DNA from 2 places in the Streptomyces sp. 142MFCol3.1 genome. Region 1 is predicted to be linked to the other one. Evidence: predicted binding sites of a transcription regulator. Region 1 holds the regulator's gene; the other holds the start of a gene.
What was found. Region 1 encodes HrcA, which represses chaperone genes, less so after heat shock. Its sites were predicted from a motif close to TTNGCACTCNGNNNNNCNGAGTGCNAA; they were not measured.
Positions count from the first base shown of each region.

Region 2: a site for HrcA is predicted at 2,096-2,122, ahead of groES (co-chaperone GroES). Genes of this name have one in related genera too.

Region 1 is NZ_AUKV01000032.1:92,055-96,262, reverse strand. Features, by position in the region: gene H305_RS0135465 (hypothetical protein) at 1-99, shown strand, start outside; gene H305_RS0135460 (DUF3097 domain-containing protein) at 83-886, opposite strand; gene H305_RS0135455 (MBL fold metallo-hydrolase) at 932-1,666, opposite strand; gene hrcA (heat-inducible transcriptional repressor HrcA) at 1,837-2,856, shown strand; gene dnaJ (molecular chaperone DnaJ) at 2,857-3,993, shown strand; gene H305_RS47985 (nitronate monooxygenase) at 4,116-4,208, shown strand, end outside.
Region 2 is NZ_AUKV01000047.1:40,921-45,128, reverse strand. Features, by position in the region: gene H305_RS0139940 (class I SAM-dependent methyltransferase) at 1-152, opposite strand, end outside; gene H305_RS0139935 (polysaccharide deacetylase family protein) at 290-1,174, shown strand; gene H305_RS0139930 (polysaccharide deacetylase family protein) at 1,231-2,016, shown strand; gene groES (co-chaperone GroES) at 2,267-2,575, shown strand; gene groL (chaperonin GroEL) at 2,687-4,208, shown strand, end outside.

The DNA of each region.
Region 1 (4,208 bases):
GAGCGGATGAAGTCCGGCTACGAGGGAGCCCCGGACCTCAAGGGGCACCGGCGCCGCGCCCGTGGAACCGGCGGCAGGACCGTCACTGCGGCGCCGTGACGAAGTCGATCAACTCCTCCACGCGGCCCAGGAGCTCCGGCTCCAGGTCCTTGTAGGAGCGCACCCGGGACAGAATGTGCTGCCAGGCCGCGCCGGTGTTCTCCGGCCAGCCCAGGGCCCGGCACACGCCCGTCTTCCAGTCCTGCCCGCGCGGGACCCGGGGCCAGCCCGCGATGCCCACGGCCGACGGCTTCACGGCCTCCCAGATGTCGATGTACGGGTGGCCGACCACCAGGGCGTGGTCGCTGGTGACCGCCTCGGCGATGCGGGACTCCTTCGTGCCGGGCACCAGGTGGTCGACCAGGACGCCCAGCCGGGCGTCGGGGCCGGGTCCGAAGTCCTCGACGATGGAGGGGAGGTCGTCGACACCCTCCAGGTACTCGACGACGACGCCCTCGATGCGCAGGTCGTCGCCCCACACCCGCTCGACGAGCTCGGCGTCGTGGCGACCCTCCACGTAGATGCGGCCCGCGCGGGCGACCCGGGCCCGCGCACCGGGCACGGCCACCGAACCGGACGCCGTGCGGGACGGGCGTGCCGGGGCCGACGACGGCCGTACGAGCGTGACCACCCGCCCCTCCAGCAGGAAGCCGCGCGGCTCCAGCGGGAACACCCGGTGCTTGCCGAAGCGGTCCTCCAGGGTGACCGTGCCCGCCTCGCAGCGGATCACGGCACCGCAGAAGCCGGTACCGGGCTCCTCGACCACCAGACCGGGGTCCGCCGCGACCTCCGGCACGGGCTTGGGCTTCTTCCACGGCGGAGTCAGGTCCGGAGAGTACTGGCGCATTCGGATGACGATAGGAGAAGCGGCGAGGCGGTGCGGGGGAGATCGCTACGACACGCCGAAACGCGCCGCCAGCGCGTCCCGCTGGGCGCGCACGAACGCCGCGTCCACCGTCGCTCCGTGACCGGGCACGTACACCGCGTCCTCGCCGCCCAGGTCGAGCAGCCGGTCCAGGGCGGCCGGCCAGTGTGAGGTGATCGCGTCGGGACCGGCCTGGGGTTCGCCCGACTCCTCCACCAGATCGCCGCAGAAGACGGTCTCCGGTCCGCCCGGTCCGCCGGGGACCAGGACCGCCAGATCGTGCGCGGTGTGTCCCGGGCCCACGTTCGCCAGCAGGACCTGGACGCCGCCGAGGTCGAGCGTCCACTCGCCGGACACCGCGTGCCGGGGGTGCACCAGGAGATCCGCCGCCTCGGCCGCCGCGCTCGGTCCCAGGCCGTTGCGCACCGCGTCCGCGCGCAGTTCCTCGCGCCCGTGTGCGAGGACGGTGTCCAGCCCGACCGCCCCGAAGACCTCCACCCCCGAGAACGCGGCCGCCCCGAAGACGTGGTCGAAGTGCGGGTGCGTGAGTGCGAGGTGCGTCACCCTGCGTCCGGGCCCGAGCAGCCGCAGGGCCTCGGCGCGCAGCCGTGCGCCCTCTCCGAGGCTCGACCCGGCGTCGATCACGAGCGCGGCGTCCTCGCCCACCACGAGCCCCACGGTGCAGTCCCAGACGGGAAGCCGCCGTCGTCCGACCCGGGGTGTCACCCTTTCCCACCCCGGCTCTTCCCAAGTCACGCTCATACGGAGACGCTAGCCGTGCGGACGTGGTGAGCACGACATCGCAGGCCGGCCCTTGCCCGGGCCGTACCTCACAGCCGTACACTTGGCCGGGGAACGCTGGCACTCACGTGCGCTGAGTGCCAGGCCAGGGGCCATGAAGACCACGGAGCCGACTTCTGGAGGTGTGCGCGATGCTCAGTGAACGCAGGCTCGAAGTGCTGCGCGCCATCGTCCAGGACTACGTGGGCACCGAGGAGCCGGTCGGCTCCAAGGCGCTCACCGAGCGGCACCGGCTCGGCGTCTCGCCCGCGACCGTGCGCAACGACATGGCGGCGCTGGAGGACGAGGGGTACATCGCCCAGCCGCACACCAGTGCCGGGCGCATCCCCACCGACAAGGGCTACCGGCTCTTCGTCGACAAGCTCGCCGGGGTCAAGCCGATGACGGCGCCCGAGCGGCGCGCCATCCAGAACTTCCTCGACGGCGCCGTCGACCTCGACGACGTCGTGGCCCGGACCGTGCGGCTGCTCGCGCAGCTCACCCGGCAGGTCGCCGTCGTGCAGTACCCGTCCCTGACCCGCTCCACCGTGCGGCACGTGGAGCTCCTGTCGCTCGCCCCGGCGCGCGTCATGCTCGTCCTGATCACGGACACCGGGCGGGTCGAACAGCGCATGATCGACTGCCCCGCGCCGTTCGGCGAGACGTCGCTCGCGGACCTGCGGGCGCGGCTCAACAGCCGGGTCGCGGGCCGCCGCTTCGCGGACGTCCCGCAGCTCGTGCAGGACCTTCCGGAGGCGTTCGAGGAGCCCGAGGACCGCGGTACGGTCGCCACGGTGCTCTCCACCCTCCTGGAGACACTCGTCGAGGAGACCGAGGAGCGGCTGATGATCGGCGGCACCGCCAATCTCACCCGCTTCGGACATGACTTCCCTCTCACCATCCGGCCGGTGCTCGAAGCGCTGGAGGAGCAGGTCGTGCTCCTCAAGTTGCTTGGTGAGGCGAAGGATTCGGGCATGACCGTGCGGATCGGTCACGAGAACGCCCATGAGGGACTCAACTCCACGTCCGTGGTCTCCGTCGGCTACGGTTCGGGCGGCGAGGCAGTAGCCAAACTCGGCGTGGTCGGCCCGACCCGCATGGATTATCCGGGAACGATGGGAGCGGTACGAGCGGTGGCACGGTACGTCGGACAGATCCTGGCGGAGTCGTAAGTGGCCACGGACTACTACGCCGTGCTCGGCGTGCGCCGCGACGCTTCCCAGGACGAGATCAAGAAGGCGTTCCGGAGGCTCGCGCGCGAGCTGCATCCGGACGTCAACCCCGATCCGAAGACGCAGGAGCGGTTCAAGGAGATCAACGCCGCCTACGAGGTGTTGTCGGACCCGCAGAAGAAGCAGGTCTACGACCTCGGCGGCGACCCGCTGTCCCAGGCGGGCGGCGGTGGCGCGGGTGGCTTCGGCGCCGGCGGCTTCGGGAACTTCTCGGACATCATGGACGCCTTCTTCGGCACGGCGTCGCAGCGCGGACCGCGCTCGCGTACCCGTCGGGGCCAGGACGCCATGATCCGTCTGGAGATCGAACTGGACGAGGCGGCCTTCGGCACCACGAAGGACATCCAGGTCGACACGGCCGTCGTCTGCGCCACCTGCAACGGCGAGGGCGCCGCTCCGGGCACCTCCGCGCAGACCTGCGACATGTGCCGCGGCCGTGGTGAGGTCTCCCAGGTCACCCGGTCCTTCCTGGGCCAGGTCATGACCTCGCGCCCGTGCCCGCAGTGCCAGGGCTTCGGCACCGTCGTCCCGACCCCGTGCCCCGAGTGCGCGGGCGACGGCCGGGTCCGCTCCCGGCGCACCCTCACGGTGAAGATCCCGGCCGGTGTCGACAACGGCACCCGGATCCAGCTCGCGGGCGAGGGCGAGGTCGGCCCCGGCGGCGGCCCCGCCGGCGACCTGTACGTGGAGATCCACGAACTGCCGCACAACGTCTTCCAGCGGCGCGGCGACGACCTGCACTGCACGGTCACCATCCCGATGACCGCGGCGTCCCTCGGCACGAAGGTGCCGCTGGAGACGCTCGACGGCCTGGAGGAGGTCGACATCCGTCCGGGCACGCAGTCCGGGCAGTCGATCCCGCTGCACGGGCGCGGCGTCACGCACCTGCGCGGCGGCGGCCGCGGCGACCTGATCGTCCACGTCGAGGTCACCACGCCGACCAAGCTCGACCCCGAGCAGGAACGGCTGCTGCGCGAACTGGCGAAGCTGCGCGGCGAGGAGCGGCCCACCGGGCAGTTCCAGCCCGGCCAGCAGGGTCTGTTCTCGCGTCTGAAGGACGCGTTCAACGGCCGCTGACGCGACCGTCGGGAGCCGGGACCGGAGCCGCGGAGGGCGCTGACCAGGTGCCCTTCCGGCCGGTTCCGGAGAGGCGGAAGGGTGGATTCGGACTTGTTCGGAGGACGTGACAACATGCGGTCATGTCCTCCGCGCTCACCGATCTCTTCCCGCTGCCGATCGTGCAGGCCCCCATGGCGGGCGGCGTCTCCGTGCCGCAGCTCGCGGCGGCGGTG
Region 2 (4,208 bases), on a different contig from region 1:
TGCCCGAGGGCGGCGGAGACCAGCTCGGCCGGGTGCTCGCGGCGCAGCCGGGTGGCCACGGCCAGTTCCCGCGCCGGGTCGGTGCCGCGGACCTCGTCGAGCAGGGCGCGGCCCTCGGGGGTGAGGAGGGAGGCGAAGGAGACGTCGTTCACCGGCCCATTGTGGGCCAGTCGGTGGATGCTGCGCGTCCGGCAGTGGGGCCGCGGTGGTGTCGGGGCCTCGTGAGGGGCTCGCGCGGGGAAGATCCCGCACCATGCGATCAGTGCGACAAAATGATAAAAACGCCGCAATGCGGGCCGGTGTTCGCGTCGGTCTTGCCGTGCTCGCCCTCACCGCTCTCGTCTCCGGCTGCTCCGGCGAGGAATCCGGCGTCGAGGGAACCCCCGGCCAGCCGGCGAAGGTGAAGGCTTCCCCCGCCGCCGGCTCCTATGCCGACCGGGTGAGCAACACCCAGGCCGAGCGCGTCGCCGCCGCCAAGCGCTGGGGCCTGGACAGGGCGCCGCTCGTGCCCCCGGCGCCGCCCGCCATGAAGCCGGTGATCAAGGCCCGCGACGGGTTCGAGGTCGACGGCCAGGAGGAGGAGGGGCTGCCCCCGGTCTTCACCACCGTCCCCACCAAGGACAAGGTCGTCTTCCTCACCATCGACGACGGCGAGGAGAAGGATCCGAAGTTCCTGCGGATGATGAGCGACCTGAAGATCCCGTACACCGCCTTCCTCAGCAACTACCTGATCAAGGACGACTACGGATACTTCCGCGAGATGCGCGACCGCGGTGTCAGCCTCAACGACCACACGCTGCACCACCCGTACCTCCCCGGGCTGTCGTACGACGAGCAGAGGGAGGAGATCTGCGGCATGCAGGCCATCATGACGAAGCAGTTCGGCAAGCGCCCGACGCTCTTCCGGCCGCCCTACGGCAACTACGACGGCGACACCCTGCGCGCCGCCAGGTCCTGCGGCATCAAGTACGCCCCGATCTGGGACGAGGAGGTCTACGTCGACCACTGGGAGTACCGCGAGGACGACCGCGACCTGCACCCCGGCGACATCGTCCTCACCCACTTCCGGGGCCGCGCCGACTGGGACGGCACGATGACCGACATGGTCCGCCGCTTCCTGAAGAAGGTCACGGACAAGGGGTACGCGGTGGCGCGCCTGGAGGACTACCTGTGAGGCTCCGGGTGCGGCGCCCGGCGCGCCCGCGGCCACCGCACCCGGCGCGGGGCGGGGTGCGTGCGCTCGGTGCCGGACTGCTCGCCGCCGTGCTGCTCACCGGCTGCGCCCAGTCCGTCGACCCCATCGAGCGGCTGGGCAAGAAGGCGGCACAGAAGGTACGGCCCCGGGAGCCGGCGTACCGCCGCTGGGGCCTCGCCGCCCCGCTCGCCCGCCCGCCGCGCCCGCCCGCCCGGACCGTCGCGCGCCCCGCCGGTCCCGGACTGCCGCCCGTCGTGGACCACGTCCCCACCCACGATCGAGTGGTCTTCCTGACCTACGACGACGGCGCCGAGCGCGATCCGCGGTTCGTCGACATGGTCCGTGAACTGCGGCTGCCGGTCAGCATGTTCCTCACGGACACCGTCCTGGGGCCGGGGTACGGCGACTTCGCCCGGCTCCGCGCGGTCGGCGCGAGCGTGCAGAACCACACCCTCGACCACGCCTCCCTGCGCGGCCTGCCCTATGCCGGCCAGCGCGCCGAGATCTGCGGCCAGCAGGACAAGCTCAAACAGCGCTTCGGCATCCGGCCCCGGCTGCTGCGGCCCCCGTACGGCACCTACGACCACACCACGCTGCGCGCCGCCGCCGACTGCGGGGTCGCCGCCGTCGTGCTGTGGCGGGCCTCCATGCGGGCGGAAGGGCTGAGCTACGAGCAGGGGCACGAGCTGCGGCCGGGCGACATCGTCCTGGCCCGGCCGGAGGACACCGGCGGAGTGACGCTCATCGACTCCACGACCCGTCTGCTGCGCCGTATCCAGGCGCAGGGATTCACGGTGGCCCGGCTGGAGGACTACCTCTGAGCTCCGCCTCGTCGAGGGGGAAACGGACGAGAACACGCGCGGACGCGCGCCGAGGTTTTGCGGACATGTAAGCGCCGCGTTGGCACTCCGCTTGACCGAGTGCTAATCGCAGTCATAGTCTCGGCCCTGGCACTCCCCCCTGGAGAGTGCCAATAGCGACGGGCAGGTCCGGCACCCGCGACGACGGATCGACCTGGTCGCCACCTCAGACAGTTAACCCCGTGAGATCTCCGAAGGGGGAGGTCGGATCGTGACGACCGCCAGCTCCAAGGTTGCCATCAAGCCGCTCGAGGACCGCATCGTGGTCCAGCCGCTGGACGCCGAGCAGACCACGGCCTCTGGCCTGGTCATTCCGGACACCGCCAAGGAGAAGCCCCAGGAGGGCGTCGTCCTGGCCGTGGGCCCGGGCCGCATCGAGGACGGAAAGCGCGTCGAGCTCGACGTCACCGTCGGCGATGTCGTGCTGTACAGCAAGTACGGCGGCACCGAGGTGAAGTACAACGGCGAGGAGTACCTCGTCCTCTCGGCCCGCGACGTGCTCGCGATCGTCGAGAAGTAATTCACCCAGAATTGCAGTGAACTGCGCCCCTGGCCCCCGCGACGTCAACAAGCCGGGCGCCGGGGGCGCCGTTCGTTTCTCCCAGTTTTCCGAGAGGGCTGAACCGCTCCTATGGCGAAGATCCTGAAGTTCGACGAGGACGCCCGTCGCGCCCTTGAGCGCGGCGTCAACAAGCTTGCCGACACGGTCAAGGTGACGATCGGCCCCAAGGGCCGCAACGTCGTCATCGACAAGAAGTTCGGCGCCCCCACCATTACCAACGACGGTGTCACCATCGCCCGCGAGGTCGAGGTCGAGGACCCGTACGAGAACCTCGGCGCCCAGCTGGTGAAGGAGGTGGCGACCAAGACCAACGACATCGCGGGTGACGGTACGACCACCGCCACCGTGCTCGCCCAGGCGCTCGTGCGCGAGGGCCTTCGCAACGTCGCCGCGGGTGCCTCCCCGGCGCTGCTGAAGAAGGGCATCGACGCGGCCGTCAAGGCGGTCTCGGACGAGCTCCTCGCCACCGCGCGCCCGATCGACGAGAAGTCCGACATCGCCGCCGTCGCCGGTCTGTCCGCCCAGGACCCGCAGGTCGGCGAGCTCATCGCCGAGGCGATGGACAAGGTCGGCAAGGACGGTGTCATCACCGTCGAGGAGTCCAACACCTTCGGTCTGGAGCTGGACTTCACCGAGGGCATGGCCTTCGACAAGGGCTACCTGTCGCCGTACTTCGTTACGGACCAGGAGCGCATGGAGGCGGTCCTCGAGGACCCGTACATCCTCATCCACCAGGGCAAGATCAGCTCCATCCAGGACCTGCTGCCGCTGCTGGAGAAGGTCATCCAGGCCAACGCCTCCAAGCCGCTGCTGATCATCGCCGAGGACGTCGAGGGCGAGGCCCTCTCCACCCTCGTCGTCAACAAGATCCGTGGCACCTTCAACGCCGTCGCCGTGAAGGCCCCCGGCTTCGGTGACCGCCGCAAGGCCATGCTCGGCGACATCGCCACCCTCACCGGTGGTCAGGTCATCGCCGAGGAGGTCGGCCTCAAGCTCGACCAGGTCGGCCTGGACGTGCTGGGCACCGCCCGCCGTGTGACCGTCACCAAGGACGACACCACGATCGTCGACGGTGGCGGCAGCTCCGACGAGGTCGTCGGCCGCGTCAACCAGATCAAGGCCGAGATCGAGAACACCGACTCCGACTGGGACCGCGAGAAGCTCCAGGAGCGCCTCGCGAAGCTGGCCGGCGGCGTGTGCGTCATCAAGGTCGGCGCCGCCACCGAGGTCGAGCTCAAGGAGAAGAAGCACCGTCTGGAGGACGCCATCTCCGCGACCCGCGCCGCGGTCGAGGAGGGCATCGTCTCCGGTGGTGGCTCCGCGCTCGTCCACGCCGTGAAGGTCCTCGAGGACAACCTCGGCAAGACCGGCGACGAGGCCACGGGTGTCTCGGTCGTGCGCCGCGCCGCCGTCGAGCCGCTGCGCTGGATCGCCGAGAACGCCGGCCTGGAGGGCTACGTCATCACCTCCAAGGTCGCCGAGCTCGACAAGGGCCAGGGCTTCAACGCCGCGACCGGCGAGTACGGCGACCTGGTCAAGGCCGGCGTCATCGACCCGGTCAAGGTCACCCGCTCCGCCCTGGAGAACGCCG